3 linked regions of the Sediminitomix flava genome follow. The main gene of each other region encodes a partner of the protein of the gene in region 2 in a complex. Links are inferred from orthologs where the notes say so. Each region holds a gene or a part of one and is shown on either strand. Other genes may lie near its edges.

Evidence for each region.
Region 1: the proteins of BC781_RS24430 (region 2) and BC781_RS03895 are in contact, whole or in part, in a cryo-EM structure (PDB 6KHJ), measured with the Thermosynechococcus vestitus proteins. The link is inferred for Sediminitomix flava from one-to-one orthologs. Residues at the interface, in WP_126986108.1 of Thermosynechococcus vestitus: Gly6, Tyr7, Glu8, Tyr9, Phe10, Gly12, Phe13, Leu14, Ile16, Cys17, Ser18, Pro21, Ala24, Leu25, Ala27, Ser28, Leu31, Arg32, Pro33, Ser35, Arg40, Leu41, Thr42, Thr43, Tyr44, Glu45, Ile51, Gly53, Ala54, Trp55; in WP_126985484.1 of Thermosynechococcus vestitus: Gln8, Lys26, Trp29, Leu30, Pro33, Met34, Met37, Leu38, Leu83, Ile84, Phe85, Lys86, Glu87, Asp88, Val89, Leu90, Pro91, Ala92, Thr100, Ala104, Val107, Ile108, Phe111, Leu112, Tyr114, Ile115, Ile125, Ser126, Leu128, Phe133.
Region 3: the proteins of BC781_RS24430 (region 2) and BC781_RS07960 are in contact, whole or in part, in a cryo-EM structure (PDB 6ZJN), measured with the Thermus thermophilus proteins. The link is inferred for Sediminitomix flava from one-to-one orthologs. Residues at the interface, in WP_096411116.1 of Thermus thermophilus: Glu45, Ser46, Asn48, Pro50, Ala51, Gly52, Glu53; in WP_223903221.1 of Thermus thermophilus: Met26, Thr27, Asn29, Gly31, Pro32, His34.

The regions. Positions count from the first base shown.
Region 1 is NZ_QGDO01000001.1:1,015,374-1,025,276, forward strand. What follows is about bases 7,023-9,903. They hold BC781_RS03895 (complex I subunit 1/NuoH family protein), read right to left. Parts: upstream 9,073-9,903; coding sequence 7,972-9,072; downstream 7,023-7,971. Other genes in these bases: BC781_RS03885 (AAA family ATPase), read right to left, coding at 7,023-7,247; pnuC (nicotinamide riboside transporter PnuC), read right to left, coding at 7,226-7,852; BC781_RS03900 (3-oxoacid CoA-transferase subunit B), read right to left, coding at 9,210-9,869. Outside these bases: BC781_RS03860 (efflux RND transporter permease subunit), read right to left, coding at 1-1,602; ribH (6,7-dimethyl-8-ribityllumazine synthase), read right to left, coding at 1,682-2,164; BC781_RS03870 (alpha/beta hydrolase), read left to right, coding at 2,419-3,264; BC781_RS03875 (deoxynucleoside kinase), read left to right, coding at 3,512-4,120; BC781_RS03880 (TonB-dependent receptor), read right to left, coding at 4,183-6,543; more of BC781_RS03885, read right to left, coding at 6,720-7,022. UniProt on the Escherichia coli protein: NDH-1 shuttles electrons from NADH, via FMN and iron-sulfur (Fe-S) centers, to quinones in the respiratory chain. The immediate electron acceptor for the enzyme in this species is believed to be ubiquinone.
Region 2 is NZ_QGDO01000011.1:85,072-95,093, reverse strand. The notes cover bases 5,893-8,892. They hold BC781_RS24430 (NADH-quinone oxidoreductase subunit A), read right to left. Parts: upstream 7,633-8,892; coding sequence 7,153-7,632; downstream 5,893-7,152. Other genes in these bases: galE (UDP-glucose 4-epimerase GalE), read right to left, coding at 7,822-8,874; BC781_RS24435 (right-handed parallel beta-helix repeat-containing protein), read right to left, coding at 5,893-7,134. Outside these bases: BC781_RS24455 (sodium:proton antiporter), read left to right, coding at 472-1,914; BC781_RS24450 (T9SS type A sorting domain-containing protein), read left to right, coding at 2,167-2,868; BC781_RS25440 (hypothetical protein), read left to right, coding at 2,881-3,072; BC781_RS24445 (hypothetical protein), read left to right, coding at 3,134-4,195; manA (mannose-6-phosphate isomerase, class I), read right to left, coding at 4,336-5,553; more of BC781_RS24435, read right to left, coding at 5,746-5,892; glucose-1-phosphate thymidylyltransferase RfbA, read right to left, coding at 8,903-9,787; BC781_RS24415 (SDR family oxidoreductase), read right to left, coding at 9,816-10,022. UniProt on the Escherichia coli protein: NDH-1 shuttles electrons from NADH, via FMN and iron-sulfur (Fe-S) centers, to quinones in the respiratory chain. The immediate electron acceptor for the enzyme in this species is believed to be ubiquinone.
Region 3 is NZ_QGDO01000002.1:143,053-152,947, forward strand. Bases 3,005-5,877 are described here. They hold BC781_RS07960 (NADH-quinone oxidoreductase subunit D), read right to left. Parts: upstream 5,114-5,877; coding sequence 3,896-5,113; downstream 3,005-3,895. Other genes in these bases: BC781_RS07955 (glycosyltransferase family 4 protein), read right to left, coding at 3,005-3,856; BC781_RS07965 (hypothetical protein), read left to right, coding at 5,539-5,877. Also shown: Trk system potassium transporter TrkA, read left to right, coding at 1-493; BC781_RS07945 (TrkH family potassium uptake protein), read left to right, coding at 540-2,051; BC781_RS07950 (acetyl-CoA carboxylase biotin carboxyl carrier protein subunit), read right to left, coding at 2,116-2,616; more of BC781_RS07955, read right to left, coding at 2,591-3,004; more of BC781_RS07965, read left to right, coding at 5,878-6,666; BC781_RS07970 (hypothetical protein), read right to left, coding at 6,667-7,143; bifunctional diaminohydroxyphosphoribosylaminopyrimidine deaminase/5-amino-6-(5-phosphoribosylamino)uracil reductase RibD, read left to right, coding at 7,422-8,450; dcd (dCTP deaminase), read left to right, coding at 8,511-9,041; BC781_RS07985 (AraC family transcriptional regulator), read left to right, coding at 9,262-9,895.

The sequences.
Region 1 (9,903 bases), on a different replicon or contig from region 2:
ACCAGAATTCTTGAAGTATTTATTGATTGTTGCTAACTCCATTTTTGAAGGCAATCGATAATCTATCGTATCTCCTCCGTTATAAGCTTGATTGGCTGCTTTTAAGAAAGTAGCCATAGAAATAGCAGGTGAAACCTCGTCAATAGAAGATACAAAATCACTTATCTCCTCTATTTTTTCAAAAGTACCTTTTCTTCTATACCCTTTCTTACTGCCTGTATCTACTATAATTTCTAATGGCATTACACCACTAAAATTATCTTCAAAAAATGCCAAATCTTGTCTTACACTAAAACCTTCTGGAAGGTCATCTACCATGTAAGAATTAGATTTCACTTTCATCAGTCCTACAATACTTGCGATTACAATCACAAAAGTGGTAGCGTATACCCAAGTCCTTTTGGTTGTTACTACTTGGTCAATACCATTGATTAACTTACCAGTAGGTGTAAATTCTAAGTGCTTTAGCTGCTTTGTCGTTGGGTCTGGCAAATATGAAAGCACTGCAGGAATGTAAGTCACACTGATCACGAAAGTAGCGAAGATGTTAATCCCTGCTACAATACCGAACTCCATCATTCCTTGAATACCTGTGAAGATCAATACCATAAAACCAATAGCCGTTGTTGTATTGGTAATTAGCGTTACAAAACCGATTTTCTTAATCATTCTTGTAATCGCCTTGATCTTATTCTGATGGTGACTGTATTCTTGATGGAATTTATTGATCAGATAAATACTGTTTGGTATACCTATGACCACCAATATTGGTGGTAGCAATCCTGTCAGAATCGTAATTTTATAGCCTATGAGCCCTAATGTTCCTGTCACCCAAACGATCAGAATACCGATCATCATTAGTGCCACGATCACAGGTGTAAATGATCGGAAGAATAGGAACATTACTAGTACAGTAACACCGATTGAGATACCCAAGAAAAGGCTCATCTCTTTCTTCACCTTCGTAGATGTGATATAGCGGATAAAAGGCAATCCCGACCTGCGAATGTGTAATCCTGTTTCTTCTTCAAAACGATCACATTCCTGAAAAATCTCATCCATCATCGGGAATCGTTTTTCAGAGTTCAGGTAGTCACTCTCAAAAGCTATAACGACTAATGAAGCCCCCGTTTCGGCATTAAATACTTTATTCTCATAAAACTTTTGCTGGCTGAACAGTCCTCTCAAACTATCCAATTCAGCTTGCGACTGAGGCGACTTGTCAAAGACAGGCTTCAGTTCAAATTTCTTTTCGTCTCTGTTTACTACTAATTGTGGAAGGTTGGCTACACTAATAACACTGTTAACACCACTAATCCCTTCAACCTTTTTAGTAAAGCCTTCAAAAGCTTTGTAATTCTCAAACTCAAAGATCTTATCGTCTTCGAAACCTAAAATCAATGCATTGGCATCCTCTCCAAATGTTTCCAAAAATTGGTTGTAATAAACCATTTCGGGATCTGTATCGGGAATGATACGTAAGAATTCATAGGACATTTCAGCCTTTCGCCCTTGCCATCCCATAAAAACGGTAAACAGCAAGAGAGAAATGATAATAAATAAGCGATTTCGGAGAACGACTCTTGTAAATTTTGTCCACATAATTAAAACTAGAAAGACAACCCTCTTTTGTTAATCTTCACCCAAAAAATAACCCCCAACTCTTGGGGGCTTTCAACTTTTATTGATTAAAGCCTAGCATTTTTACGGCTGCCATTGCTGCTTCAACACCTTTGTTACCATGCTTTCCTCCTGCACGATCCAATGCTTGTTGCATTGTGTTTGGTGTAAGAACTCCAAAAATCACAGGTTTATCATATTTCAAAGAAACATTGGTTAAGCCTTGTGCTACAGCATGACAGATAAAGTCAAAGTGTTTTGTTTCTCCTTGAATCACACAACCTAAGCAGATTACTGCATCTACCTCGTCAAGTTGTGCCATATACTGAGAAGCCAAAGTCAACTCATAAGTACCAGGAGCATACTCTTTGAAGATATTTTCTTCTTTTGCACCTTCTTTTAGTAAAGTTTCAACTACACCATTGAACAATGATTCTGTGATGTCAGTGTAATAATCAGACACTACAATCGCAAAACGCTTGTTCGAAATATCAATATCTTTATTTTTTACGTACTCGCTTAAGTTTTTCAGTGATGATGCCATCTTGTACTATCTTAATTTTATCTATGTCAATACCGTGCAAATCTAATAAACTTAATGAATTTGATCGCCTATCTGATTTCTTTATCCTAAGATTTTTTGTAATAAATACAGAATTCTTTTCTATCTTCTTAAGATTCCCGACCTTTTGAATACTAGACTGTGTGTTTACCAACTTAAGTAACACATTATTCCTCAGAATCTAAGCTTGGATGTTAAGTCTAATCTGAAATCGTATTTTTTTAAAGAAAAAATTCATGCAGCAAAAAGAAATCTCATACAATACTCCAGATGGACAGGCCTTTTATGCTTACCAATGGAGCCCCGAACAGAAACCCAAAGCTGTTCTTTGCTTGGTACATGGTTTTGGAGAACACATCCATCGTTACGAACACGTGGCCAAGTTTTTTGTAGACCATCAAATTGCACTTGTAGGTTTTGACCTTAGAGGGCATGGACGTACTGAAGGTAAAAGAGGGATAGTCAGTTCATACGATCAATTAATGGATGATATTTCATTTTTTATTCAGCAGGTAAAAAATGAATTCCCAGACTCATCTTATATTTTGTACGGACACAGTATGGGTGGTAACCTTGCATTGAATTATTTATTGGCAAAATCAAACGAATTTGAAGGGGCTATTATCACGAGTCCTTGGCTAAGCCTTGCTAGCCCGCCCCCTTCTTTTGTTGTTTCTATCGCAAAATTTATAGGTAGTATTTTCCCTAACTTCACTGTGCAAAGTAAATTAGACGAAGAAGGTTTGTCTCGTGATTTAACGGTAGCTCAAGCCTACAAAGCTGACCCTTATGTACATGGCGTAATGGGTACTCAATTATTCACAGGAGTATCTGCTACAGGAAAATCTATAATAGAAAAAGGAGCTAATTTCTCCCTTCCCATGCTTCTTATGCATGGAAATCATGATACCGTAACATCTCACAAATCATCTCAGCAGTTAGCAGATAAAGCAAATGAAAATCTTCTATTCAAAGAATGGGATGAAGCAAGGCATGAACTTCACAATGAAACGAACCAAGAAGAAGTGATGAATTATATGCTTCAGTGGGTTGAAGAGAACATTTTAGTGAAAAAAGCATAGAAATATTTCCTATTTAAAAATCTCCAAATTCATCGATGTGATTTTGGAGATTTTTTATTGCATTTTATAAAGTCCTCGAAAACCAATATCTTGCGCTCGAAAAAGCGTACTTGTACTTTCTTTGATCTTCATTTTGATAAGAGATCGTAATGACTTTTTCATTAGGTAATGCACTTCTGTTACTTCATAAACAGATCAACACATACCTTTGTGTAGAGGGGAATATTTAGAGAAAGAAGAAAAAAGAATGAAATTAATAGCTGTTGAAGCGAATATAGGGGTAGGAAAAAGCACACTTCTACCGAAACTAGCAGATGAAATTGGTTTTACTCCAATTAAAGAAGATGTTGATGACCCAATGTTTACCAAGCTTCTGAAAGATTTTACAGACAATCCTCATGATACTGAGAAACGTCTTACCTTTCAAAAATACATTACAGAAACCAGAGCTAAGTTACTTAACAATATTCCTGAAGGAAATTATCTGATTGAGCGTTCGCTATTTTCAGACCTCATTTTCTCTCAAGTGAATATGTTGGGTATGGAACGCCCTGATGGAAAGTATTTGAGCTACTACTACGACATCATTGACGCTTTGAAGGATTACCCTCAAGTAGATGCTATTGTATATTTGCAAGCAGACCCTAAAGTGAGTTATGAACGCTTGCTTAGAAGAGGTAGAAATGCTGAGGCTGGTACTCCATTTGAGTATATCTTGGACCTTCATAATTATCATGAAGCAGCTTTACCTCAAATCTGTAGAACGTATAACACTCCGCTTATTCGTATAGACTGGAATAACTTTGGTAGTGCAAGAGACATTGCTGATAGATTGAAAAACCAAGATATCATCTAAAGAAAAACACCTCAAGCAAACAAAATGCTTGAGGTGTTTTTTTATATAAACACTATTGAAAATTATAATTTCATAGATACAGAGAACATCACATTTGTTCCTGCCTGTGGGTAATAATAATTCTCAGTGATCAACTCATTATCCCAATAATAACTAAAGGTATAACCATTCGCCTCGTAAGTATGATTAAAGATATTATTAATCTGACAAGCTAGATCAATAGACTTCATGAATCGAGGTTTGATACTGTATGAAAACCTCAGATCATTCACAAAGTAAGCATCTAACTTACGGTTTTCATTCGATGTATTATCCAAATATTGGTCGCCTACATATTTAGAGATAAAACTCACCTCAAAGTTTTTAAATGGACGGTAATTCAATTGCGCACCACCTACTACACTTGGACTAAATGCAATATCTGTATCTTCATAGGTATTATATCTTACAAACTCATCAGTACCCTCTGTGTAATCATAAACAACCTCTGTAAACTCAGCAATTTTATTGATGCTCAAAGCCAAATTGGCTGCAATACTTAACTTTGAATTGAAAGCATAGCTACCATCAAGTTCAATACCCATTCGGTAACTATCATCTACGTTTGTTCTGATATTTGAACCTACATCATTCAATTCACCTGTCACTACAAGTTGGTTAGTATAATCCATCAAATAATAATTCACATTCAATTGTGTATTACTATTTCTGAAACGGTATCCTAACTCAAAGTCGCGAAGAGTTTCATGTTTTGGTGTTACACCATCTAGCGCATCTACAAAGTCAGAACGTACAGGCTCTCTATTCCCAATACTATACGAAGCATATAAAGATGAATTTGGTGTCATTTGGTAGTTGATTCCAAACTTAGGGTTTACGAAATTATAAGTTCCTCCCGTATTGATATCTACAAGGTCATTATCATTTCCTTCTGTACGGTAATGAATGTAGCGATATTGAAGATCTCCGTATAAATTGAGTTTGTCAGACAACTGATAAGAAGCCTTTACATAGGTATTTGCTTCTTGCTTTTTTCCTTCATTGAAGTAATAGCGGTCTCCCCATTTTGCAGGACTCGCTGTTTCAGCCCAAATCACTTCTCCAAAGTGATCGCCCACATACTCATTAGCTGCTCCGCCAATATTTAAACTCAATCGATCAGAAGCATAATTAAGACTTAGCGTAAAACCATAAAAATCATTATCTAACCATCTCTGACGAATCAAATCTGTTTCTGCACCAGATTCCGACACCAATTGGTAATGAGCAGGGTCTTCACCTTCTTTATACTCTTCATAATACCCACGACCTTTTGTGTAATGCAAAGCACCATTCAATGTCCAGTTATCAGATAAATCTTGCGCCAAAATCAACTGATAATGGTCTTGTTGATAATTATCTGTTTGATTTTCGTAAGTATAATAGTTATAAGTTCGGTCTTCTTCCAATAGGTATTCTGGTACTCCCCACCAAGATTGGTATGTTTTTTCTTTTCCTGTCCAAGCATTCAACTTAATCATGGTAGACTCTCCGTAGTATCCTCCAGACACCCAAAGTGACTTAAGATCAGAAAAAGCCCTATCTACATAACCATCTGAAGTAATATTTGATAGTCTGACGTCAAAAGCAAATTTATCATCGATCAGCCCAGTACCTAATTTCACGGTGTTCTTCATCGTATTGAATGTACCGTAAGCATTATTGATTTCAGCATAAGCATCAGGGTTTACATTTTCAGTCTGAATATTTACTGATGCTCCAAATGCTGCGGCTCCGTTGGTTGATGTCCCGACACCTCTTTGTACTTGAAGTTGATCTACCGAAGAAGCAAAATCGGGCATATTCACCCAAAACACATTATGAGATTCCGAATCATTCAAAGGGATTCCGTTTACCGTCACATTGATTCGTGTAGCATCGCTACCTCTGATACGCATCCCTGTATAACCAACCCCTGCACCCGCATCTGAAGTAACAACCATTGAGGGGGTTTGCGCTAAAAGGAAAGGCATATCTTGTCCAAAGTTTTGTTTCTCAATAACCTCTTTATCCAAATTGGTAAATGTCATTGCCGTTTTGTCTGTTGCCCTAAGTGCATTGACAATAACTTGTTCTGTCATGATTACTTTTTCCTCCAAAGCAATCTCGATCGTTGTATTTTGCTTGAGCGTTAGCTTTTGAGTAAAAGTCTGATAACCAAGAATACTAACCTTCAGGTCATAGCTTTCAGCAGGAATGTTATCGAAAGCAAAGTTTCCGTCTGCATCCGTAATTGTTCTGTACTTTGTTCCAAGCAATTGAACATTGGCTGCAATTAATGTTTGATTGTCGTTAGCTGAAGTTACTTTTCCAGTAATACTAAATTGCGCAAAAGCACACACTGGTAATAGCCATACCAGTAAGCCAGATAATAATTGTTTCATTTGAAGTTGTTTAAAATCTGAAGACTAGGAAACGTCTTCGTTTCAACTATCCCCGAATTAGCATTACCTAATCGGGTTGTATGGGTATACTCTCAGCCCGTTGTATTGAGGCACCCCTAGTTGTGAATGTTACGTGATTACAAATGTTTATAAAAAACGGATGCAAAAGTAAGAATTTATTTCGAATTTAGAAGTAGTTCTATATTATTTATCGCCTTCTCAATTCGCTCTTCCTTCAGTCCGCCTATTATAATGACATTACTACTTAGTTTGTTTAGTTCTTTTTGGTACATTTCAAATAACTCATTTCTGAAATGCGGGTGTTCTCGCTGAGGATCAGCTTCCCAAGGTAAATCTGGTTTCATCAAAAAAATAAGATCATACTGCTGTTTTTGTAGTTGATCAACAATCCAAGCATCCGATCGTCCATACTTCACATCCCCCCAAACTTTGAGTACTGTCATTTCTGTATCTACAAAAAGGATTTGATTTGCCATTGGAATCAGCTGCTCTTCTGCTGCTAATTGACCTTTAGCAATGAGAAGAAGGTCTTTTTCTTCATATGGTCTATCCAGTTTTTCGATATAAGTCCGAGCAAACTCAGGAACCCATACCGTCTGATAATGCTTTGCTAAAAGTTCAGCTAAAGTACTCTTCCCACTAGACTCTGGACCTGTAATGGCTATACGGTAAGTTTTTGACATGCTTCTTGTGCTTTCTTTTTCCAAGAGAAATATCCCCAAATAGCTAACAATAGGTAGAAGAAATAAAGTAGGCTACTCAAGTACCAGCCTTTATAAAAATATAATGGAATGGCTAGAAGGTTTGCCAAAATCCAAAAATGCCAATTTTCAACTTTACGCTTTGCCACAAGCCACATCGCTACGAAAGCAGGGGCAGTACTAGAGGCATCCCACCAAGGGACATTCGTATCAGTAAAATGATCGAGAAAAAAGCCCAAGGCTATAAAGCTCAAAAGAGCGAAACTTATACTTATTAAATTCTCTTTGAAGTCATTGAAAGTGATTGGCAATACAGCATGATTCGAATCTCTACGAGTCCACATGTACCAACCATACACACTCATCATCACATAATATGCATTGATACCCATTTCAGCATATAAAGCAGAAGTATAGCCCATATACACAAAAATGCCCACACTGATTAAGCCTAAAGGATAAACTGCAATATGATTTTTACGTTCATACCAAACACTCATCAAACCTGTCGCGAAAGCTACTACCTCAAACCACTGTAAAGCTTTAGCAGTACTCCAAACGCTCTCCCAAAATTCTACCCAATCCATTAATCCGTAATCATATTAAAAATTCAGCCCGCAAAGATAGCGTAACTCTTGAAACTAAAAAACGGAAGTTGTTTCTGTACAACTTCCGCTCTATTCATACCATTTAGATCAGTCTTCACCTAGATCATCATCAATCTCCAAACAGCACTAATAAGTACTAATACAAGTGCCATTGGTGTCAGGTATTTCCAACATAATGCCATTAACTGATCAATACGCAAACGTGGATAAGTCCAACGAGCTAGCATTTGGAAAAACACCAAAGTAAATGCTTTTGAGATTAGCCAAAATGCTCCCCAAGCATACCCACTTACTTCACCGACAACTCCACTTGTCCAATCTGCCAAACGAACAGAACCAATATTGGGCAAAGGCGTATTCCAACTTCCTAAGAAAAGAATACTAGCCAGCAAACTTGCCAACAACATCATTCCATATTCTGAAAGCATCAAGAAGGCAAAACGCATTCCTGAGTATTCTACGATATAACCTGCAATCAACTCTGATTCTGATTCAGGTAAATCGAATGGTGTACGATTAGCTTCCGCTAAAGATGCTACGAAGAAAATGACAAAAGCGAAAAAGAGGAATGGAGAACGGAAAATGTTCCATGTCAAAAATCCTCCAACTTCAGTCACATTTATATTTAAAAACTTTAATCCGAATAAATAATTAGGATCGGCATTCAATAATTGAGCTGAGAATATACCTTGTTGCATACTCATCTCTTGTAGATCCAAGGTCTGAGAAATCATCACAGGACATAAAATCGTTAAACTCAGTGGTACTTCATATGAAATCATTTGAGCGGCAGAACGCATTGCGCCATACAATCCATATTTGTTATTAGAACCCCAACCTGCCATCAAAATACCAATCACATCCATTGAGATGATTGCCATCATGTAAAAAACACCAACAGCGGCAGCTGATCCAACAAAGTTTGGTGCAAAAGGGATAATCGCGAAACCTGCGAAAATAGAAGTAAAAACAACTACGGGCGCTAACTGAAACAAGGGTTTGTCAGCTGCCGCAGGTCTAGTATCCTCTTTTGTCAAAAGCTTGACGATATCCGCCAACGTTTGTAGTAATCCGTAAGGACCTGTTACCATCGGTCCGACACGATTCTGAATAAAGGCAGAAACTTTACGCTCTGCATAAACTCCAAAAAGTGCGAATGTAAGGATAAACGGAAGAACGATAAAAAGTGCAATAGTCATATTCTCTTGGTCTTATTCAACTCTCCTAGCAGAAAGAACTCACAAAGATAACTATTGTTTGAATTATAAAAAGAAAGCCAGACTCGAATACTCAAGTCTGGCAAATCTGGTCGTATAATTGAATTGGTTTATGATATCTAATCAAGTTGCATTTCAGGGATTTCTCCTTCTACAATAAGCTTACCTGCTGTTACTTCTTTAATTTCTTCCACACTCACACCTGGTGCTCTTTCCAAGAGCTTAAAACCTCCTTCAGGTAATACATCAAGTACCGCAAGATTTGTCACGATTTTCTTTACACAGTTTACTCCTGTGATTGGAAGGGTGCATTTAGGCAATAATTTTGATTGACCTGATTTGCTACAATGCTGCATAGCAACTATAATATTGTCAGCAGAAGCAACCAAGTCCATAGCTCCTCCCATACCTTTCACCATCTTCCCAGGGATTTTCCAATTGGCAATATCTCCATTCTCAGAAACTTCCATTGCGCCTAAAATGGTCAGATCAATATGTCCCCCTCTAATCATCGCAAAGCTTTCAGCAGAACTAAATAGGCTAGAGCCAGCCAACATACTTACTGTTTGCTTTCCTGCGTTGATCAAATCAGCATCAACTTCATCTTCTGTGGGAAAAGGACCGATGCCTAACAATCCATTTTCAGATTGTAATACGACATCAATATCAGATGGGATATAGTTTGCTACAAGAGTCGGGATACCAATACCTAAATTGACATAAAAGCCATCCTCAAGCTCTTTCGCTATTCGTTTAGCAATTCCGTGTTTATCTAGCATGTTGTTGTTTGTGGTTTTTGAGTCTCTATTGACA
Region 2 (10,022 bases):
ATTGTTACTAATTCATCGCTTTCATTAGACATTCTTTTAAGCCTATAAAAATTAATTTGACACACTAAAACCTTGTTAATATAATGAATGTGCTAAAATGGCTGTTCCAAGTATTAAATAATTACAAATATTTTGACAATATTATTTGGTTAAAATGGATTTTAACGGAATAAAACACGGTAATGAGTAAGATTGATTAGAAAGCTGATTTTAGTCATTCTCTTTAAGAATGGAAAAATTTACACTTGCCATACCAAAATTCCATTTTAAGGTAAGGGGAAAAAATTGGATTAAAAATATTACACAACTCGGTAAAAAAAACAGACAAGCAATGAGTGTGTGGGTTGTGGAGAGATACTACTAGACTGTTGAAACAGAAAAATGATGAAAAAACTTATTCTAACATTACTGGTGATGCTGGGATTTTCAGCTTTTGGAGCTGAAGGGGCATTTGCAGAAGTTGCCAGTATTATGAGTGCTAGTGCTGTTGAGGCCGGAGGACATGGAGCACCAGCATCCCCATTTTCAGTAATTCCATTTGTGATTTTATTGACTATGATTGCTACAGGGCCTTTATTTTATGAAAAGTTCTGGCATCATAACTATCCTAAAGTAGCTATAGGCTTGGCCCTAGTTGTAGTTGTGTATTACCTTTTCGGGCTACACAATCACGCTGCGCCATTACACGCTTTCTTTGAGTACTTCCAATTTATCTCACTATTGTCGGCATTGTATATTGCCTCAGGGGGTATCATGATCAATATAGACCGTAAAGGGACACCACTCGCAAATACGGTACTATTGGTTATTGGAGCTATTATTTCAAATATTATTGGTACTACAGGTGCCTCTATGCTTTTGATTCGTCCATTCATTCGTTTGAACAAAGGACGTATTTCTGCTTACCATATCATCTTCTTTATCTTCATGGTAAGTAACGTGGGTGGAGCTTTGACTCCAATTGGAGACCCTCCACTATTCTTAGGTTTCTTGAAAGGAGTACCGTTCGAATGGACATTAGAGCACAGTTTCACGCCGTGGGTATTTGGAATTGGCTTGTTGGCTATTTTATTCTTCTTTGTAGATAAAAGACAAGGAGCAAAAGAAGGTGACCTGATTGAAGATAATTCAAATGCTGAGTATACGAATAAAATTAGCTTTACAGGAGCGAAAAACTTTTTGTGGTTGGTTCTTGTGATTGTGGCTATTTTCATTGACCCTGCAAAATTGAATTGGGTACCTGCAGTAATTGAGCACACAGACGGAAGTTTGGGTATTTCTACAATCCCTGCGGCTAAAGAAGCTGGAACGTATTTGACTGGTTTCTCTTTCATCAGAGAGCTAATCATGCTTAGTGTTGCTTACTTCTCTTTTACATTGGCTGATAAAAGAGCAATTGAAGGAAATGATTTCAACTTTGAGCCAATTAGAGAAGTTGCATTCATTTTCGTAGGTATTTTCGGTACAATGATGCCCGCTTTAGAATTGGTAGCCTCATTTGCAGCATCTCCTGAAGGAGCCGCTCTAATCACGCACAATACACTTTATTGGGGTACAGGTACACTATCAGGTATCTTGGATAACGCACCAACTTATCTGAACTTCTTTACTGCAGCGCTTGCAGCTAAAGGTGGAGATATTGGTAATCTTCAAGATGTAGTTGCCTTTACAGAAGGAGCACAGCAATTCGGAGGAATTGAAGCAATTATTGAGTTGAGAGCAATTTCAGTATCTGCGGTATTCTTCGGAGCTATGACATATATCGGTAATGGACCTAACTTTATGGTGAAATCTATTGCAGAGCAAATTGGTATTGAGATGCCTTCGTTCTTCGGTTATATCGTTAGATATTCGTTGCCAATCTTATTACCAATCTTATTCCTTACATGGCTAGCATTTTTTGCTTTTGTATAAGGTAAAAGAGTTAAGAAATAAAGGTCTTGGTACGCTTAGGTGCCAAGACCTTTTTTTATATCCTTTTTTTAGCTCGTATGAATTGCATAAAAAGTTCATTATTTAGTTGAGAATAGCTTCTTCAATAGCTTATACCTTACGATAGCTCACAGAAGTATCTAGAACCCATTCCATAGCACCTCTGTTTGATGACTGAAACCTAATTACATTCCTAACGGAGATTTAACCTAATTTACTTAACCTACTATCATAATGCTGAAAATTTACTCTTGGGTATTTTTATTTTTTTGTTGCTGCCATTTATCTGTCTTTGCTGAAAAAAGTAAGAAGACAGATATAGAATACGCTGAAGAAGACTGTTCTTCACGTTTTGGTTCTATGATTTTACCGAATAAAGTGACCTACACTTTATCGACGAATCTGATTTCTTTTAAAGTCTGGATGGAAAGCGGTTCTGCTATCATCGAATGGGAAACAAAGGAAGAAACTAATAGTGAATCATTCGATATTCAGAAGTCGTTGGACGGAGAACACTATGAATCCTTATTCAAAGTGGATGCATCAGGAAGCTCGAATGCCATTCAATATTATTTTTTCCAAGATGATTTTCCTGCTCTAGGAAAGAACTTCTACAGATTAAAGCAAACCGCAAAAGATGGCTCTTGCTCATACTCAGATCCTATTACTGTTTTGAATGATATGAGAGAGAAGTTAACGAATAGTTTGCATCCTGCTGCTAGCCATATCTTCATTTCAAAAGATAATCGGACATCTTTAGCCAGCAATTATGATTTTATGCTTTATGATGAGATAGGTAATCAACTGAAAGTAGGAGAGGTGTCAAGTACTCCTCATGCTTGGGAAATTTCTGTAGATCATCTGATACAAGGTATGTATTTCCTCAAAATATCGAATGATAACGGAATACAGTATGAGAAAATCATTGTACACTAAAAGAAGCGATTTATGGAAATATCATCATATATCATGTGGGCAGGGATTTGTTGGCTAGTACCTTCATTACTGTATTATTTGGATACACACTCTGGTGCAACGTTTTATCCGAATGTGATTAATGAAGAAAAACCCACTGAAAAACAGCTTGAAAAGCTAAAAGAACACTACCAAAAAATTTACAACGGAGAGCGTAATAAATAGTATTTAAAGTATCAAACAGACTTCGAAATAATCAAGAAACAACTACTAAAAACCTATTATCATGAAAAAAGGTCTGATAGCGATAAGCTTACTATGTTTGATATCTTTTAGCATAGTAGGACAGAATCGTATTGCCCCGAAAGTTGAAGATGCTGGAAAAGATACAAGTGAAGAGGTCTTAACAATTAAGAATGCTAAAACACTAGATACGAGTGGAACCTTTAAAACTTTGATTATTCAAAAAGGCACACTGAATATTCCTTCAGGGGTTATACTGACCGTTCGAGAAAAGATCGTAATGTGTACCAATGCACTTCTAAACTTAGATGAGGGAGCTTCTATACGTGTTTTGAGCGAAGGGAAAGAATCTGTAGTATTAGAGGGAAATAGTACAATTAAAAATGAAGGAAAAATAGAAATAAATGGAAGTATAATACTCAAAGATTTTAGCTTTTATAGAGGAAGAGGAGTGCTAGAAGTAAAGAAAGATTTCAGAACGGAATCTTTGGCTGAAGTGAATATAGAAGGGGAGGCATTCTTCAATAATCTATTATTAAATAATGAGTCGAACCATAAGTTTTCAATTTCTGAAAAAGCAAAACTAGAGGTGAAATCGAAAATAGAATTGACTCACTACAGTAGCCTAGAAATTTCAGGTCTTTTAGATGGTAAAGGTAGTTTAGATGTTTCTGGGAAATCTAAAATTCATGTGATTGAAAGTGGGCATTTAGCCTTAGCTAAGTCGGCTAGTTTTTCAAAGAATAGTATAGGAGAGATTGTAGGAAAGTTTGAAGTAGGAGAGAGTCTAGACCTATTCGGACATTCTAACTTCATTGTCTACGGAGAAATGAAAGTAAAACAGCATATTCATCACAAGCAGAAAGCAGTTGTAGATATATCAAAGCACGGGAAATTTATGGTAGGAGATAATTACTACCTCAATGATCATGGTGAAGTTTATGTAGATGGTGAAATGATGGTGTGGGGAAGTTTTGTGTCTACAAGCAAGTTGGCGAAGAATATTTTTACAAGTGCGAAAGGAGTTATCAAAGTATCGACTCAAAATACATTAAAACTGGATGGTGTAAATATTTCTGTTGAGGAATCGCCAACTGTTTTATAAGTCTAAAAATAATATTAATAAGGTTGAGAATAATCTGATTAGTAAACCACTCGAAATATTTTTGAGTGGTTTCTTTTTCTATAAAAAAGCCTTGCAAAATAGGTTTTACAAGGCTTTAAATATCTATGAATAAGAAGGTTTTAGTTTAATGGAGCAGTAGCTCTAAACAGTAAACTCTCTTGATCAGCATCAATGCTATAAGCGGCATCTGCGGATGCAAAGAATGCTTCTCCTTTTTCAATCTTAAACTCATCAGTATCTGTCTTCACAGTTACATCTCCTTCTATTGCAATTATAATTTCGGCAGCGTGTTTTTCTACACTTTTATAAGTAGATGCAGAAGGGAGTGTAATTCTACTCAACTCAAAATCTGGAGCAGGACTTTTATAGACACGTTCGTAATCAGAAATATTTTCACCTTCCAATAAATTTGGTGTCACAGCTTCAAAAGTAACATGCTTCAACAGCTCTGGAACATCTACGTGTTTTGGAGTTAATCCACCACGAAGAACGTTGTCAGAATTTGCCATCAATTCCATGTTTACACCTTCTAAATAAGCGTGTGGAATTCCCGCATCTTGGAAAACAGCTTCTCCTTTTTTCGCTTTTACAAGATTGTAGAAATAGATAGAGAAAATACCTCTATCTAAATGATTTCCTTGAGACATTTCCACTGCAGCTTTAGCCGCCCAGTAGTTCGGAGAGTGTTTCTCTAATTTTCCAGCTTCGTAAAGAGGGAGAAGGTGATCGATAAGAGGTTGTAGCATTGTATCTACTTCCTCTTGTGGCATTTCCATAACATATTGATATAATGCCTTATAATTGCCGCTTTCAAAAACAGGAATTAGAGGTTTAAAGACATCATAAATTTCAAGTATCTCACGAAGACTTTGTTCATTTCTGAAACCGTGCAGCAACCAAAAATCGGTTAGAGCAACCATGATTTCAGGTTTATGATTATCGTCTTTATAGTTTCTGTGACTAGCTGAAAGTGGAATTCCTTCCTCATTTTCTCTAGCAAATCCTTTAACTGCTTCCTCTTTTGTTGGGTGTACTTGAATAGAAAGCATTTGCTTTACATCAAGAACTTTGAATAAAAATGGAAGTTTATTGTCAAAACGTTTTGCAATTACATCTCCAAGGATCGTATTTGCATCCGTCTGAATGAAATCATTTAGATTCGTCTCACCATTTTGTGTACTAAGAACTGAAGGAGCTTTATCGTGTGCTCCCATCCAGTATTCTGCGTATGGTGTATTTTCTTCGGCGCTAAAATCTAGCAATTGTGGGATAAATGAATTTCCACCCCATGCATAATTCTGAATCTTTCCCTTAAGTGGGTAAACGTAGGTTTTCATTGTTTATTTATGTATTTCTATCTTGAAGTTTCTTAATCTTTTTCAAATTTAAGAAGGTAAATCTAAGAGTATTCTGATGTTCAAGAAATCATAAAAACATAGTTAATATGTATTATTTCTTAAATGCAGAGTAAAACTTTTACCCATAAATCACAATTACCTTTTCCAATTGAAAGAAGATCAAGTTTGTGTTTAGTTTGCTTCTGCTTCAACCCATTCAATAGCCCCAATATCTGGCTCAGAACTACGATCTATACCATAAAAATCAGTAGTGTATTTTGTCTGAACGCCATTATTTATAGCAGGGCTTTCAGCGTCTAATCTGAAGTCTAGTAAATAAGTGTCTTGTGTAAAAACAGGATTATCAATACTTGTATTTTCAAGTCCACTTATTTCATCTGACGTTGTTTTTATAATATTGTTACTTCCCGAAAGCAAGAATGTAGCATCTTCTTCTTGGTTTATAAAAAGCTCATCATAAAGATCTCCCCAAAGAATGTTATTGGTAAGTGTGATTTCTGTATCACCATAAAACTCTAGATCTTCAAATTTGACATAATTAGAGAAATTAAAGGATGGCTCATTTTGAAAAAATGAAGGGGTAAAATTAGCAAAAGTGTTATGGACGAGTTCATATTTGCCCCCTCCACCAAATGCCATTGCTATTTGAGAGTTGTAAATGATGGAATTGATCAGTTTTACATTGCAAGAAACTCCTAATAAAGCCATGGCTTCCATATTTGCAATCAAGGTATTTTCAATACTGAGATTGGCCGTTTCAGAACCATTTCCTATGTAAAAAATACCATAGCGACCATTTTTAATAATGGTATTTTGAATGATATGATTTTGACTATTTTCAGATAGAAAAATACCATTCCATTGGTTGGGTGCATTGGCATAGTATTCATCTTGACGAATAGATTGGATAAGAATAGTATCTTCTAGAGAGCCTAAAAGTTGAATGTTTTGATTAATAATGATACTTGAAAAGTTGTCCATTAAGATGGTCGCACCAGCATCTACCAAGAGATTTTCACCAATGATATTTCCTCTAAGAACGTAAGGTCGATCAGCTGTCCAGTGTGTAGAATTCTCAAGTAAAGTCTCCGTTTCATTAGCTCCAATAATGTGTACATCTTGTTTCCATGCTTGTACAGGTAGTTCTTGAAGCTTTGCATTGAAGGAAAACTGAAGCTGATTCTCTAAGAAAATCATATCATTTTGATCCGAATTTTCTAGCGTAGCATCTAGAAGCAACATCAGACTGTCTTTGCCAAAAAGTGTGATATTGTTAAATTCTTGAGCATTTTCTCCAAAAAGGCTGATTTGAAAATCATTGGTAGCTTCTTGGAAACGAATGCTATTAATTAAGATTGCATTTTCAGACGGATTGTAAACTTTTAGGCGTTTTGTCGTACTTTTTATTTCAGAATATAAAGTGTCAAACGTAAGTGTATCTTCAGAGAAAGTAAGATTCAGACTTGGGTCAGTACTGATTTTCTCTTCAGAAGGTGTACAAGCAAAAAAAAGGAGTATGTTTAGTAGAAACATGCCTCCTAGCAAAAGTCTGTTTGACATAAAATCTATCAGTTAAAGCTATTGATAAGTCTCGTTGACTTTATTGTATAAATCCTCAGGTACAGGACTTTCGAATTCAGCAGTCTGAGGTTTTGGTTTTACCCAATTTATAAAGCCTTTTCGCCATGCATATGCAAGACCGAGTGCTAAAATACCGACAAAAATGATAGCTTCAAAAAGTGCAAACCATCCCCAAGTTCCTTCCGTAGCATCTATTAACTCTTTTTGACCAAAAACAGTGGCCCAAGGGAATAGAAATATGATTTCTATTTCAAAAAGAATAAACATAAGTGCTACAATATAGAAACGAATGTTGAAGCGTCCCCATGCATTTCCTACGGGATCTTCACCACTTTCATATGTCGTAAGCTTTTCTGGATTAGGTCTATTTGGACGCAAGAGCATTGAAGCCATTAGTCCTCCAAATACGAAAATAATACCTGCAGCAATAAAGAGAAATATATATCCGAAATCAGAGACGATATTCTGTTCTTCCATAAAAAGTTAAAGAATTGAGCTGTTTTATGTTTTTGAGAGAATAACTGATCTATTCGTGATTAGTTATCTAAAAGTCATATAATTACTCAAATTTATGAAAAAACATGAATCAATAGGATGATGTGTAAAAGAAAAGCGAAAACCTTTACAAAAAGATTTCCGCTTTTAGAATTATATTTTTGTGAAACTTTATGCTTCAACTTTTTCGATTACTTGAGAAAGCTTATCTCTGTAGTAGTTTTCCCAAGCCCATGCACTTTTTACCATTTCATCCAAATCTCTTTCAGCTTTCCAGCCTAATTCATTGTTTGCAATGTCTGTATTTGCCCAAACTTGTTCTACATCACCACTACGACGAGGTGCAATTTTGTAATTGACTTTTACTCCGTTAACTTTCTCAAAGGCATTAAGAACTTGAAGAACAGAGCTACCAGTTCCTGTACCAATATTGAAGAACTCATAATTGGATTTACATTCGCCTCCTTCCATTCGTTCGACAGCTTTAATGTGAGCTTTAGCCAAATCAACTACATGAATGTAGTCACGAATACAAGTTCCGTCAGGTGTGTTGTAATCATCTCCAAAAACCTGAAGTTGTTCACGAATACCTTTTGCCGTTTGAGTAATAAATGGGATGAGGTTCTGAGGAACTCCAAGTGGCAATTCTCCAATAAGAGCAGTATGGTGTGCTCCAATTGGGTTGAAATACCTTAACGCAATTCCATTAATTTCTGGGTGAGCTTTTGCAGTATCTCTCAATATTTCTTCACAAACCTGTTTTGTGTTTCCATAAGGTGATTCAGCAACTTTAACTGGTGCATTTTCATCTACTGGAAGTTGATCAGGTTGTCCGTAAACCGTACATGAAGAAGAGAATACAATATTTTTCACATCATGCTTTTTCATACTTTGAAGTATGTTGACTAATGATGTAAAGTTATTTTGATAATATTTTAATGGATCGGCTACAGACTCACCTACAGCTTTTGAGGCTGCAAAGTGAATGATACCAACCATGTCTTTATGTTTTTCAATAAAGGCATCAGTCTTTACAGGATCAATTAGATTGAATGATTCAAAGGTTGGTCTTTTACCTGTAATTTGTTCTATCTGATCTAAAATTTCAATGTTAGAATTTGAAAGATCATCAACGATTACAGGCTCGTAACCTTGTTCAATTAATTCAACTACAGTGTGCGAACCGATAAATCCAGTACCACCAGTAACAAAAACCTTTTTCATTTATTATTTAGAAGTTTTGGAATGTCATTTAGATATTGATTTCAGCTAGGTTTCCTTTCGCTATTTGCTCAAGGTATTTTCCATAGCCGCTCTTTAAAAGAGCCTTGGATAAGTTTTGTAGTTGCTCAGAATCAATAAAGCCCATTCTGAAAGCTACTTCTTCTATACAACCGATCTTTAAACCTTGTCTTTCTTCAATAACTTGAACGAATTGCCCTGCTTGCATCAATGAAGCAAAAGTACCCGTATCTAGCCAAGCAGTACCTCTATTTAATTTTCCAACAGAAAGCTGTCCTTTCTCAAGGTATACTTTATTGACATCTGTGATTTCTAATTCTCCTCTAGGACTAGGTTTTAATGATTTCGCAATTTCTACGACTTGATTATCGTAGAAATAGATGCCTGGTACAGCATAATTTGATTGAGGATTTTCAGGCTTTTCTTCAATTGAAATTACTTTTTCATTTTCATCAAAAGTAACTACGCCATATCGCTCTGGATCATTGACGTGATATGCAAATACAACTCCTCCCTCAGGATTTATTTTAGACTGTAGAAGTTGACTCATTCCATCGCCATAAAAAATATTATCACCTAATATTAATGCTACAGAATCATTTCCAATAAACTCTTCTCCAATAATGAAGGCTTGTGCTAGTCCATCTGGAGAAGGCTGAATTGCATAAGTAATATCGCAACCTATTTGAGAACCATCACCCAAAAGCTTTTTGAATTGAGGCATATCATGAGGTGTTGAAATAATCAAGATCTCACGAATACCGGCAAGCATTAATGTTGATAGAGGATAATAAATCATTGGCTTGTCATACACAGGCATGAGCTGTTTACTGACAGCCAATGTCAAAGGATGTAGGCGAGTGCCTGATCCTCCGGCTAAAATAATTCCTTTCATAGTTATAGTGTATTTGCGTTTCTTAGGGTTAAGAATTTACCACCAAATTTTCCCAGTACCAACGGACAGAATCTTTAATGCCTTCTTTAAAACTAAATTTAGGGTTATAACCTAGAAGTGTTGCGGCCTTATCTATACTAGCAAGAGAGTGTTTGACATCTCCAGCTCTTTCTGGTCCGTATACGGGTTTTATATTTTTAATATCTGAATCAAATACAGAGAGTTCTTCAACTAA
Region 3 (9,895 bases), on a different replicon or contig from region 2:
AGATGTAGAACTATTGGAGCAAGAAGGTATTGAAGAAATGGATGCTTTCATTGCTGTAACTGGTGATTCTGAAACAAATATCATTACAAGTTTAGTAGCCAAAACTCACGGCGTACAGAAAACCATTGCCCTTGTTGAGAACATGGATTACATCCACCTTTCTCAAAACATTGGTGTGGATACACTAATTAATAAAAAGCTTATTGCGGCCAACTTTATCTTCAGATACATTCGTAAAGGTCAAGTACTTTCACTTACAAGTATTCATGGTGTAGACGCCGAGGTACTTGAGTTTGTAGTACATGAAAATTCAAGAATTACTGAAGGTAAACTGAAGGAACTAGATTTCCCTAAAACAGCCATCATTGGAGGAGTGATCAGAGGTAATCAATCTCATATTCCGCTTGGAGACTTTGAGTTCAGACCTTACGACCGTGTTGTTGTTCTTGGTCGTCCTGGATGTATTCCAAAAATTGAAGCTTTTTTTAATTAACATTGATAGATTCACATAACTGACACTTTTTACGTCAGTAACGGAAATGGGAAATAGAGAATTTAATCGAAAGACACCTTTATTAAACTATAAAGTAATTGCAAGTCTGATGGGAGTACTACTCATTTTGAATGGTATTTTCATGCTGATTTCATTACTTATTTCTTGGTACTATAAAACAGAGCACTGGGATGCACTGCTTATATCAGGATTAATCGCCGTTTCTTGCGGTAGCCTTGCATTTTACTTAGGCAAAGGGCATGAACTAAGAAAGCAAGACAAAAGCAGCAAGAAAGAAGAACTTAAAAAGAAAGATGGATTCATGATTGTAACCCTTGGTTGGGTTTTAATGTCTTTCTTCGGATGCCTTCCATATGTCATCAGTGGTGAAATTCCATCACTCACAGATGCTTTCTTTGAAACAATTTCAGGCTACTCAACAACTGGAGCATCCATTCTTACAGACATAGAAGCTGTAGACAAAGGAATCCTATTCTGGAGAAGTTTGACACAGTGGATCGGGGGTATGGGAATCATTGTACTTACAGTTGCTATCTTACCAATTTTGGGAATTGGAGGTATGCAGCTTTTTGTAGCTGAAGCACCTGGTATCTCTCCTGACAAATTACAGCCTAGAATCAAAGAAACAGCCAAAAGACTTTGGTGGGTATATTTAGGTTTAACCATGGTAGAAATGGTTCTTCTCATGTTTGGAGGAATGGACCTTTACGATGCTTTAAACCATGCATTAACTACTATGGCGACTGGCGGATTCTCGACTAAGAACACAAGTGCTGCAGATATGAGTCCTTACATTCAATATGTAATGATTGTGTTTATGTTCTTGGCCGGTATGAACTTCACACTCAACTATTTTCTTTTCAAGAGAAAGTTTCGTGAAATATGGGAGAATGAAGAGTTTAAAGCATACTTAGCTCTTGTTATTTTCTCAACCGTGATTGTAGCAGGAGTTGTTTACTCGACATCATTTAACTCTAACGAAAAGATTTTCAGAGACTCTTTATTCCAAATTGTATCTATTATTACAACAACAGGATATGTTTCTGCAAACTATATGGAATGGCCTTCTTTAGCCATAATGTGGGTATTTATCCTCATGTTTATTGGTGCGATGGCTGGTTCTACTGCTGGTGGAGTAAAATTGGTAAGACATATTTTACTATTCAAAAACACAACTTTGGAGTTAAAAAGACAACTTCACCCTTCAGCGATCATTCCTGTAAGATTTAATAATAATGCAGTAACTGAAAATATCATTTACAATGTATTAGCCTTTATCGTAGCTTATATCTTTGTATTTGGCATTGGCGTACTTATTTTATCAGGATTAGGTTTAGACTTTAATACGAGTTTAGGAGCTGTAGCTACAAGCTTAGGAAATATTGGGCCAGGTATTGGTTCTGTAGGACCTGTAGATAACTTTGCACACCTTCCTGCTGCATCTAAATGGATATTATCATTCTTGATGCTCTTAGGTCGATTAGAGCTATTTACAGTCTTGATTATATTTACTCCTAGCTTCTGGCGAAAGTATTAATCATTTAAATATAACGAATGAAAAAATCCTGTACCGATTAGCTCGATACAGGATTTTTTATTGCTTATTCAAAATCTATTAAAACTTGATTCTTTTCAACATTATCACCTTCGGATAATAGTATTTTTGTGACTGTGACATCAGAAGAAGCTTTGATCACATTCTCCATCTTCATCGCCTCAAGAATCAATAGCTTCTCTCCTTTCTTAACTTCTTGCCCTTCTTCTACGGCTATTTCTAATATTAAGCCAGGCATTGGAGCTTTTAGATTTTTCACCCTCTTAGATTGAGTTGAATTTAAGCCCATTTTTTTCAGAAGCTGATCCATCTCTGTTGTGATATTCAAGGTATATTCTCTATTATTTACAAGAAGAGTTACAGAGTTCTCATTCCAGTCTGTCTTGACTACATCGACATGATAGCCTTTATTTTTATAGAGAATATGGTAAGAGTTTTCTTTAATTTTCTGAACGTCCCAATCTAAAATTTCAGAATTAATAAGGGTTTGTCCATTTTGTGAATCAACTTCAAAAGTGTTATTATTTTGAGTTGTAATAGTTAGCATATGTTGAATGTTTATGTATTGGTTTCGAGTTGACCTCAACATGAAATACCGTCTTCAAAGATTTAGCAATCTCATGAATATGTACTTCTCGTTCAAGTTGGGAAACCGCAAGCTTTCGCCCATTATCTCCCATTTTCATCAACTCATCTATTGGTTTGTCTTGTAATGTACAAAGATTTTTTTGAAACTCTTCGATACTTTCAGGACAGGAAACCAATCCACATTCATATTTTTTTATCATTTCAGCACCTTCCCCTGCTCCATTAAACAAGATAGGTAAACCAACAGCTAAACTCTCATACATTTTAGCAGGAACAGTTCCATACACATGCGCTCTTTGACAAATGAGAGCTGCATCAAAAGATTGAAGTAGTTGAGGAATTTCTGAAAATGAAACAGTCGGGTGTAAAAATATCCCCGAATCAGGGTTTGCATCTATGTAATTCTTTATAGCCTTAGCTTCAAAGCCATCGCCATAAATATGTAATTCACAATTGAAACTTTTGAAATCCGTTCTTTGACATAGATTAAATAAGCCGTGGGCTACTCCCAAAACCCCAGTATAGACTAACTTTAATGGTTCACCATTACTTCTAGAATAAGATAATTTCTTTTCAAACTTTGAGGTATCTACACCAGTACGGCATAAGGTACTAGGAAGTGAAGTTGCGGCTAATATATGGTCTCGAATTTCTTCAGACTGAGCAAATAGTTTATCGCTGCTTCTGTAAAAAAATCGCTCAAACTTACTCAGAAGAGAATATGTCAAACTCTTCTTGGACAACAAGCCTAAATCGGCAATTGCTGAAGGCCAAAGATCAGAAACATTCAAATAAACCTTTGCCCCTAAGAGTTTAGCAAAGATTAAAGCTGTAAAAGGTTGAAGTAAAGGAGGTGTCTGAATAAGAAAAACCTCAGGTTTACGCTTTAGCAAATGCGGAAATGATCCTAAAAAACTTAAGCCCAAGGAAATCATTCCGAAGAGTCGGGCAATTTTACTTGCATTTTGACCTGTAGAAAACCAATGTCGTCTTACTTTAATACCATTCACCTCTTCTTCTACAATCCATTTTCCTCTGTATTCTTTCTGGATACGATTTGTAGGGTAAAAAGGGTGTGCAGTCATGATTTCGACATCATGTCCATCCTTTTTGAGTGCCCATGCAATATCTTGGAAAAAAAAAGGTGCAGCCCCAAAATCTGGGGGATAACTATGTATAACGATATTAACTTTAGCCAACTTCTCTTTGGTTTTATTCTTCTCAACACAAGCTGATCTTTAACGATCAACCTCTCCCATCACGACATCAAAAGATCCCATAATTGCAATTAAGTCAGCTAGTGGAACCCCTTTAGCTATTTCTGGTAAAATAGATAAATTCACATAACTACAAGCTCTAGCTTTTACTCTCAAAGGCTGATCAGACTTTCCAGAACTTCTGAAATAAAAGCCCAATTCACCTTTAGGGTTTTCAGCCCTAGCGTAGTAATCCATTTTTACTGGTCTAATCTTTTTAGGAACTAAAGCTTGAGGATCAAAATCTTTATCTCGTTTATGCTTCTTAGTTAGAACGTCTAAACATTGAGAAATAATATGTAGAGACTCGTAACATTCTTGAAGTCTTACATCTGTTCTATCCCAACAGTCTCCAACTTGTCCCATCTTACCTTCTCCTACTGGAATATTGAATTCCAATTCTGGATAAACTGAATATGCATCTACTTTTCTAAGATCATATTTCAAACCAGAACCTCTTAACATTGGACCAGAAAGACCATAATTTATGGCAAGATCTCTTGAAATTACGCCAATATTAGCCGTTCTCTCAATAAAGATCTTATTCTCCATCAGCAGTTCCTTGAACTCATCCAATTTTGGTTTCAGATATTGCACAAATTCACCGCACTTTTCTTCAAAACCAACAGGAAGGTCATAATATAAACCACCAATCCAGATATAATTATATAGCATTCGAGCGCCCGTAATCCATTCCAATAACCTTAGAATATGCTCACGGTCTCTCATCACCCATAAAAATGGCGTTGTAGCTCCAATATCGATACCAAAGGTACCTATAGCTAGAAAATGAGAGGCTATACGATTCAATTCGGCTACCAATACTCTGATATACTCCACTCTAGGAGGTATCTTATCATCAATACCCAACATCTTTTCAACTCCCATTGCATATGCGTGCTCTGAATTCATTGCAGCAGCATAGTCCATACGGTCTACGAAAGGAATGACTTTAGGAAATCCCACAGACTCTGCATGTTTTTCAAAACAGCGGTGTAAGTATCCCAAATGAGGAACAACTTCTTTGATATACTCTCCATCAGAAAGTACTTCCAAACGAAGAACCCCATGCGTAGACGGGTGATGCGGCCCAATATTAAGCAGCATTTCACCATCCTTTAAGTCACTCTCTTTGTAAAATGTAGGAGCAGAATTCGTTAGATGATTTTGGTCGTATTGGTATTGAATAGTTTTGCTCATGCTATAAATATTATTCTACAAAGATATAAAATGATTTTTTTATTACATTCTTGGCAATAGATACTAATTGAATTTAGAGTGATTTGTTTACGAATTCTAAAGCTTTTCGTCTGATAGCGGCTTTTTATACCTCAAATCATTTTTTGAAAGTTACTACTTTTTAAGTACTTTAGATTTATTAACACTTAAATTAATCCTAATTGGAACTTTATAAAATAAGTCACTTTAGGCACTATCTTATCTCATAACTTATACTCATACTCTTGACTTCTGATTTCTTTACAAATACTTTTTCATACCTGTCCACAGGAATTATGATTGCGATTTTGTCGTACTATTTTTTTAAACTATTTAATTGGGTTAACTTGAAAAAGCCCAATCATCAGAGTCTACATGTCTTTGTCATACTATCTTATTGTATTCTAATGAGTGGTTTAGTACAAGCATGTAAGAGTTCATTGGAAATCCCTAAAATTGAAACCGCTGTTTTCCTCGGGAATAAAGCCAATACATATTCTAAAAACCCTCATGTTTCCTATAATATGACGCAAAAAGGGAACAAATACCGAATTGCCTACAAGTTTGCTGATCACAATGAACAAATTCAGACATTTAATACTCAATTAAATATTAATTCGGTTCAGAAAGCAATCAATGATTTTGGACTTCCTAAACAGTTATTCAGACCTCAGTATGTTACCGCGGGATTTCAGTCAACAGATAATGAAATAAAAGGCTTAACCGCTTGGGAATATTCTGCAAAAAATAAGGTTCGTCCAAATATTAATAAGTTAGTAAAAGCGTACAGAGACTTTGCCAAGCCTATTGCAGCCTTTACAGCTAAGACTTTAGGAACAAATGCCACAAAAAGAGAAATAGTAGATTTTGTCTTAAAATTCTGCCAAGATATTCCTTTCGGAGTCCCTCCTAGTTATAATCAAAATTTGCATATTGGAGGATTACTAACTCCTCCTCACTTATTGGTTAATGGATACGGAGATTGTGACTCGAAAGTAGTTCTTTTCACTTCTATATTATCTTTTTTTGATGAAATAAATACTGTACTTCTCTACATGCCAAATCATCTTGGCGTTGCCATAAAACTTCCCGTCATTGAAAATGATGAGTTTATTAAAATTGGAGATGAAGAATTTGTGATAGCAGAACCTACAGGCCCCATCAGGCTACCTTTGGGTAAAAAAGGGAAAGAACATGGTCCGATTAAGGAAATCGTATCAATTTCAATTGGTAAAGAGCTACAAAGAAAAACTTCTGTAGAACACTCAGAGCATTTCATTCACACAGGAAGCATTACTTTTTGGACAGATATTAAAGATGAGGGAGAAATAGAGGTTTTTCTAAACAATACTCAAATAGGGAAGCTTGATATTTCTTTTGATCAAAAGCCTGAATGCAGAAATATCAACGCTTTAGTAGTAGACAAAGAAATTGGATATTATCAACTCGAAGCTAAAAGCAAAAAAGGCTCTATTTGGTCAGGTACAATCACTGTAAAATCTAATACCTGTAAGTTAGTTAGAATCGGTCATTAGTTACTGTATCTTTTCTTTTTCAAGAATATCACGGACAATAGCCAAATGATGATTTGTATGAATTTCTATAAATCGTTTGGCTTGATCTCTATTCAGAAGATTAAAAACAGGATGCTCAAAATAAGAATTGGGAGGTAATTCATCTATTTTTTCTACAAAGACTTTCGCTGAATCAAACTGCGTGAACAAATCTTCCTTATTTATCTCACTCGGAGGCAAAACAGCTTGAGGAGATTTTGCCTTCCCTCTTGGGATTTTCCCTGTCATAAAAACAAAACTACGCATCAAATTGAAATTAGACTTATAGTTTTCTGGATGAGAAAGCTCTAATGCTCTATAAATCTTATTGACAACTTTCAATGTGTGATCTAGATGCCACGCTACATTAACCTCAGAAACTTCCGTATTAATAGTATCCATTAAAGGGATGTATTCATAGATTTCTCCTAATTGCTTTTCTAAATAATTTTCTGACATCTGATTTGAGTTTGAGCAAGAAGACAAGATTAGACAAATAGATATAACAATTATTCTTAGCATCAATAAAATTATGTTGAAGTAGTCTAATCTATAAAAGAGTGCTTTGAAAAGAAAATCTTTTTAGGGCAGTTTTTAGATGAAAAAAAGAATCACTTAATAGGTATATACGGTAAGTTTAAAATATAATTTTATAGAGTTATTGAAACTCTATTAAGACCATGTCTTCGTTTTTTTGTTACTTGCTTTACATTTCACTATTTACATTTTAAAACTGTATGCAAACAAAAGAATCTTTTATGAACAGGGCGTTAGAACTAGCGCTTCTAGGTTTTGGCAAAGTAAGTCCTAACCCAATAGTTGGATGTGTTATTGTTAAAGATGGAAAAATCATAGGAGAAGGTTACCACAAAGTATACGGTGGTCCTCATGCAGAAGTAAATGCGGTAAACAGTGTAATCAACAAAGAAGACATCAAAGGATCTGATGTTTACGTCACCTTAGAACCTTGTAGCCACTACGGTAAAACACCTCCCTGTGCAGATTTATTAGTTAAACACCTTCCTAAAAAAGTTATTGTCTGTAACCTTGACCCCAATCCTTTAGTAGCTGGAAGGGGAATGAAAAAGTTAGAAGACGCAGGGATAGAGACAGAAGTAGGTGTTCTTGAAGATAAAGGTCTAGAAATTAATCGCCGCTTTTTTACATTCATGCAAGAAAAGCGACCTTATATTATTCTAAAATGGGCACAAACAGCTGATGGCTATGTGGCTAGAAAAAACTTTGATTCTAAGTGGATCAGTAATTCTTTTTCTAGAAAAATGGTGCACAAATGGCGTGCAGAAGAAGACAGTATAATGGTCGGGAGAAATACAGCTCAATACGACAACCCTAGTCTTAATGTACGAGACTGGCAAGGTAAAGACCCTGTTCGGGTAGTAATAGACTCAGAGCTGAAACTGAGCAAAGACCTTAACTTATTCGATCAAACAATACCTACCCTATGTTATAACTTAAAGCAAGATCTAGAAGATGGCCTTGTTACTTATATAAAAGTTGAGAAAGAAAATTACTTGTCAGCTATTTTTACTGATTTATTTGAGCGAAAGCTTCAATCCATCATTATTGAAGGTGGAAGTTATCTACTACAGAAATGTATAGATGAAAATTTCTGGGATGAAGCTCGAGTGTTTATGGCAAAGACAACTTTTGGAGATGGTATAAAAGCTCCAAGCTTAAAAAACGCTAAATTCATTTCAGAAAATGAACTACAAGGAGACAAACTACAAGTTCTTAGAAATATTTAAATAAATTCTATTAAGTTTGTCAACCTATTTAATACTACTTTAAAAAAGAAAACTGTTATTATGATTTTATCCGATTCTCAAATATTGGAAGAAATCAAGAAGGGAAACATACTCATTGAACCTTTCGATGAGAATTGTTTAGGCACTAATTCCTATGATGTTCATCTGGGAAGATACTTGGCCGTATATGAAAATGAAGTTTTGGATGCACGTAGTCATAATCAAATCAAGACTTTTGAGATTCCTGATGAAGGCTTCGTAATGCAACCTAACAAATTGTACCTTGGTGTAACTAAGGAGTATACGGAAACACTTTATCATGTCCCTGTTTTAGAGGGAAAATCAAGTGTAGGCAGACTTGGAATAAATGCGAGTGCAGGTAAAGGAGATGTTGGCTATTGTAACACTTGGACATTAGAAATCTCTGTATCACAGCCTGTTCGTATCTACAAAGGAATGCCAATCGGTCAAATGATTTACTTCAATGTAGAAGGAGAAATCAGAAACTATTACCATCTAAAAGAAAATGCAAAATATAGTTCACCGAGTGTAAAACCAGTTGAATCTATGCTTTGGAAAAATAAATTTTAGAAAAAGAATTTATCTACATTCATATTGAATCCGAACTGAACATTAACTTCATCAGTTCGGATTTTTTTATGCTTTTGTATTTAAGGAATGAAGGTATTGTTCAAATCAAACTAAGTTAAATCTTTACAAACCCATTCCCATAGGTTTACTTTAAGTCATCAAAATTGTGTCTCATTCTTCAGTAAAGGATGTAAATCTACAAACATCTTGTTTTAAAGGTATGAGCGAAAAGAAAGAGGTTTTAGAACTCCCTATAGGTTTATTTAGCGAACACAGGGACATTTATGAAAAAACATTTCAGACGAAAATTGATAAACATCGAAACTTCCTAAAGTTTGAATTTGGGTCTGGGAAGGGAATTATATACGAACTCAATCTATCTGAAGGAATAGATGTTGTTATTTATTCTTTCAATAAAAAAGAGGAACTTCCTTTCAAACTCAATCATGGCAGTACCAATGACAAAGTAAAATTCAATGTTTTCCTCCCCAAAGAAAATAACGAAGGATACTTTCACCATGGAATAGAATTCTCATCAGGTATTTCTTTATGGATTGGCCATAATGACTTCACCTCTGGCATTGCTCCTAAAGGTAAATCTTCATGGCTGACATTTTTTGTATCTAATACCATAATGGAATCTTATGATTTCCCTCTTTCATTAAAAAAATGGATAAACCACAATAAAAAAGAAGAATACTTAATGCTCGTTGAATCTCTTCCTCTAGAAATTGAACTACTCACCAAAAAAATTCAAGCCCAGCTCCAAGAAGACGACAAGTGGCTTGAACTGGAAATGAAAGGTCTAGCCTTACAAGTTTTATCCCTCACAATAAAATCATTCTATGCTAGAA